Regions from separate parts of the Rhizobium sp. WCS2018Hpa-16 genome, predicted to be linked through region 1. Evidence: predicted binding sites of a transcription regulator. Region 1 holds the regulator's gene; the other holds the start of a gene.
The links. Region 1 encodes LexA, which represses DNA repair genes until DNA is damaged. Its sites were predicted from a motif close to TGTTCNNNNTGTGTTCNG; they were not measured.
Positions count from the first base shown of each region.

Region 2: the regulator LexA is predicted to act here: its motif matches at 930-947, upstream of RQI55_RS09220 (energy-coupling factor ABC transporter ATP-binding protein).

Region 1 covers NZ_JAVTIX010000001.1:978,712-980,892, forward strand. Annotated here, with positions in the region: gene RQI55_RS04935 (glutathione S-transferase family protein) at 1-377, opposite strand, end outside; gene lexA (transcriptional repressor LexA) at 725-1,447, opposite strand; gene kdsA (3-deoxy-8-phosphooctulonate synthase) at 1,691-2,181, shown strand, end outside.
Region 2 covers NZ_JAVTIX010000002.1:653,429-655,609, forward strand. Annotated here, with positions in the region: gene RQI55_RS09215 (energy-coupling factor transporter transmembrane protein EcfT) at 1-193, opposite strand, end outside; gene RQI55_RS09220 (energy-coupling factor ABC transporter ATP-binding protein) at 190-870, opposite strand; gene RQI55_RS09225 (winged helix-turn-helix domain-containing protein) at 983-2,167, shown strand; gene RQI55_RS09230 (TetR/AcrR family transcriptional regulator) at 2,164-2,181, opposite strand, start outside.

The sequences.
Region 1 (2,181 bases):
TGCAATGCGTCCGATATGGAGGATGGCCTAATTCGAAGACCAACACTCATGGGATGGTTGTTGCGCAATGTGGAGAAGCCAGCATGCATCTCCGCCGCGGCAGAGCGAGACCAGGCCCGTGCCTTTGCATCCGCTGCCCATACGCCATCATGCTTTTCCGCAAGATACTCGGTGATGGCGAGCGATTCCCAAACGGTCAGATCGCCATCCACAAGACATGGAACTTTCGATGTCGGTGAAAACTCCGAAAACGCATGGTCCTTGTCATCGAAACGCATGAATCGCTCGGAAAATCCAATTCCGAGCGTGCGCATCAGCACCCAGATTCGCAGTGACCAAGACGAGTAATTCTTGTTGGCGATGAAAAGTTGATACATGAGCAGCGCTCCTAAAAGGCAGCGATCAAAAAGAGAAAACTATCAGTAAACGAGAGAATTTCTTGCATAAAGCCATCCACAGCGATGGCATCATTCAAATTATTTGATGACCGTAACCAGCGTGGCGATCACGCCGGCTCACAAGCACCAGCTACAAACGCAACGGCGAAATTCCCATGCCATAAGTATCTGCTGACATAACGGAAAATCCACTCCAAATCACCGAATCGCAGTGGAATCGATACCCGGCTAACAAGTTCTATCACCGCGCGGTGACTTGAGGCCCCGCGAGCGTCAACAGAGTTAAGACTGCGCCTGAAAAGCGAGGCAAGAGCCTGTCAGGCTGGTCAGTGATAACGCCTGATCAGACCAACAAGCTTTCCCTGAATCTTGACCCTGTCGGGTCCAAATATGCGGGTTTCATAAGCAGGGTTCGCAGCTTCAAGTGCGATAGACGCGCCGTTGCGACGGAAGCGCTTAAGCGTTGCCTCCTCTTCGTCCACCAGAGCCACGATGATATCACCGGGATTTGCGGTGCTGGTATCCTTGATAATGACGGTATCGCCGTCAAAAATACCGGCTTCGATCATCGAATCGCCTTTGACCTCAAGCGCGTAATGCTCACCCGCACCCAGCATATCCATCGGCACGACCACATCATGAGTGTTGTTCTGGATGGCGGAGATTGGCACGCCCGCTGCAATGCGTCCCATGACCGGTACGCTGACTGATTCAGAATTTCTGCTGTTGGAAGATGATGGCTGAGGCCGTTGCTCAACAGCTGCGGTTTTGCCGAGACTGCCCTCAATAACACTTGGCGTGAAGCCGCGCTGTGGCTTTTCCGGGGGCGAATATGATTCGGGAAGCTTGATAACCTCGAGCGCACGGGCTCTGTTCGGTAGCCGGCGAATGAAGCCGCGCTCTTCAAGCGCTGTGATCAACCGATGGATGCCTGACTTTGATGCAAGCTCCAGTGCATCCTTCATTTCATCGAAAGATGGTGGCACGCCGGACTCTTTCATTCTCTCATGAATGAATAGAAGCAGTTCCTGCTGTTTGCGCGTGAGCATGAAGAGACCCTTGACGATTCGAGGCGGAGATTCGGGAAACAAATACAGAACGAACACTATCTGTTCCATATGTGTTCTGCAATCCCTTAAAACTCAGTGAAAGTACAAACGAGTTTCAGCGTTGCCCACAATCCCGCCGAATACCGCTCCTATACCGTGACTCGCTGTCGGCTTACTGCTACATGCGTTGCCAAGATCGGGCGTGATGCCCGTGCACTGTTTCATTTGTTCCAAGGGAAAACCATGAGTGCGACGAACAATCTGAAGGTCATTGCCGGCGAGGGCGCTGCTGCGGTCTCTTTCTCGAACACCGAACGGTTTTCCCTGATTGCCGGTCCGTGCCAGATGGAAAGCCGTGACCATGCTTTCATGATTGCCGAAACGCTGGCCGAACTCTGCGGCAAGCTGGGAATCGGCCTTGTTTACAAATCATCCTACGACAAGGCCAACCGCACCTCGCTTTCGGGCCAGCGCGGCATCGGCATCGACAAGGCGCTGGAAGTCTTCGCCGAGTTGAAGGCGCAGTTCGGCTTTCCAGTCCTTTCGGATATTCACACAGAAGAGCAGTGCGCCATTGTTGCGCCCGTCATAGATATTCTGCAGATTCCGGCATTTCTCAGCCGTCAGACGGACCTGCTGGTGGCTGCTGCAAAGACCGGCCGAGTGATCAACGTCAAGAAGGGCCAGTTTCTGGCACCCTGGGACATGAAGAACGTGCTGGCCAAGCTAAATGA
Region 2 (2,181 bases), on a different contig from region 1:
GCCTGGCCACCGTTTCTCGCCAGCCGAGACCGGCCTGGGCCAGAACGAAAGTTGCCATGCACAGGGCTGCCAAAAGAAGCAACGGCTGTCGCGTCATAAACAGCGCGATGCTGAAACCGGCAAGGGCAATCAGCTTGATGCGTGGGGAGAGACGGTAGAGCCACCCCGTTCCTTCAACGTGAAGGCTTTTCATGGCAGGGCCAGTTCGCGATAAAGCCGGATGGCGTCTGCAGGCGATGTGTCAGCGTGAAGCTTGCCTTGATGAAACACGACAACGCGATCAAAACTTTCCAACAAGGGCAGGTCATGCGTAATGACGATGAGATCCTGTTCCAGCCCAGCCATCGTGCGCTCCACCAGCGCCCGGTTCTTTAAGTCGAGCTGGTTTGTCGGTTCGTCCATGATGAGGATTTTGGGGCCGGTAATGGTCAGCGCCGCCAAAGCGCAAAGCTGCAATTCGCCACCGGAAAGCTCATGCGCCCGCCGCTTCGCCAGATGCTGAATATCGAAGCGGTGCAGCGTGGCATCCACTGCCGCATCAATGGCGGCCTTGTTCATGCCCCGGTTCTTCAGCCCGAAGCCGATGTCGTCACGTATGATGGGCAGGATGATCTGGTTTTGCGGATTTTGAAAAATGAAGCCGACATCGCGCAGGACGGCAGGGCCATCGGCCACCGTATCCAGCCCGTTGACGCTGACCCGGCCACACGTGGGCTTCGTCAGGCCGTTGATCATCCGCGCGAAGGTGGTCTTGCCCGAACCATTCAGCCCGATAACGCCGATGCGCCGCTCGGTCAGCAGCAGCGACAGCGGCTGCACCGCCACCCGTCCCTCAAAGGACACACCCGCATCGTGAAAACCTATATCCAAAACCGATCCTCAAAATTCCAAGCATCGTTCTATAACCATATGCCCCGACAAACAAAATAAGGAACAAAAAAAGAACGTTGATTTTCGAGCGGCGCGACCCTAGGCTTTTGCCATGGCGATTCTGATTTCGAACGAAGCAGCGAGACGCATCTTTCTGTCCCGTCAGGGGCTGTCGGGGCCACCAGGCCGCGCCATGGACAAGGCTGATCTGCTGGATCTGATCACCGATCTCGGTTTCGTGCAATTGGATAGCATAGCCACGGTCGAGCGTGCGCATCACCAGATCATCTTTTCCCGCAACCAGACCTACAAGCGCCAGCACCTGACAGACCTTCTCGAAAAAGACCGTGCGCTTTTCGAACATTGGACGCATGACGCATCCATCCTTCCAACAGCGTTTTACCCCTATTGGAAGCACCGCTTCCGCCGCCGCGAGCCTGTCATTCTGGAGCGATGGCGCAAATGGCACGGGGAGGGGTTCGATTCTGCTTTCCAGGAAACCTATCGGCGCATAGCGGAAGGTGGTCCCGTCATGTCACGGGACATGAAGGCTGAGGGGCATCAGTCCGGCGGCTGGTGGAACTGGCATCCATCCAAGACTGCGCTGGAATTCCTGTGGCACACGGGCAAGCTCGCCGTCTCAGGGCGGGTGAATTTCCAGAAGGTCTATGATCTTGCCGAGCGTGTTATTCCGCCAGAACATCGCGACCGTGAAGTCCACCACGACGAGTTTATCGACTGGGCCTGCCGTCAGGCGCTGTCGCGGCTCGGCTTTGCGACATCGGGGGAAATCGCAGCATTTTTCGACATCATCACGCCGCAGGAAGCCAGAGAATGGGTCGCGAACCACCGCGATGAACTCTGCGAGGTCACGCTTGCCCATTCCGATGGCGGCAAGGACCGCGCCTCCTACGCCTTCGCAGGCTTTACGGGGGATGATGCTGTGGCGCCACCCCAGCGCATCCGCGTACTCAGCCCCTTTGATCCGCTTTTGCGGGACCGTGCCCGCACGGAACGGCTATTCGGCTTTTTCTATCGCATCGAAGTCTTCGTGCCGGAAGCCAAGCGGCAATATGGCTATTATGTCTTCCCGCTGCTGGAAGGAGACAGGCTGATTGGTCGCATCGACATGAAGGCAGACCGCAAGAACGGCACGCTGGAAGTGAGGCGTCTGTGGCTTGAAAAAGGGGTGCGCGCATCAACCGGCAGGCTGGAAAAGCTGGATGCCGAGCTGAACCGCTTGGCGAAATTTGCCGGCGTGGAAACCGTCCGCTATCTGGATGGCTGGCTAGGTTAAATCGCCTCTTTTCG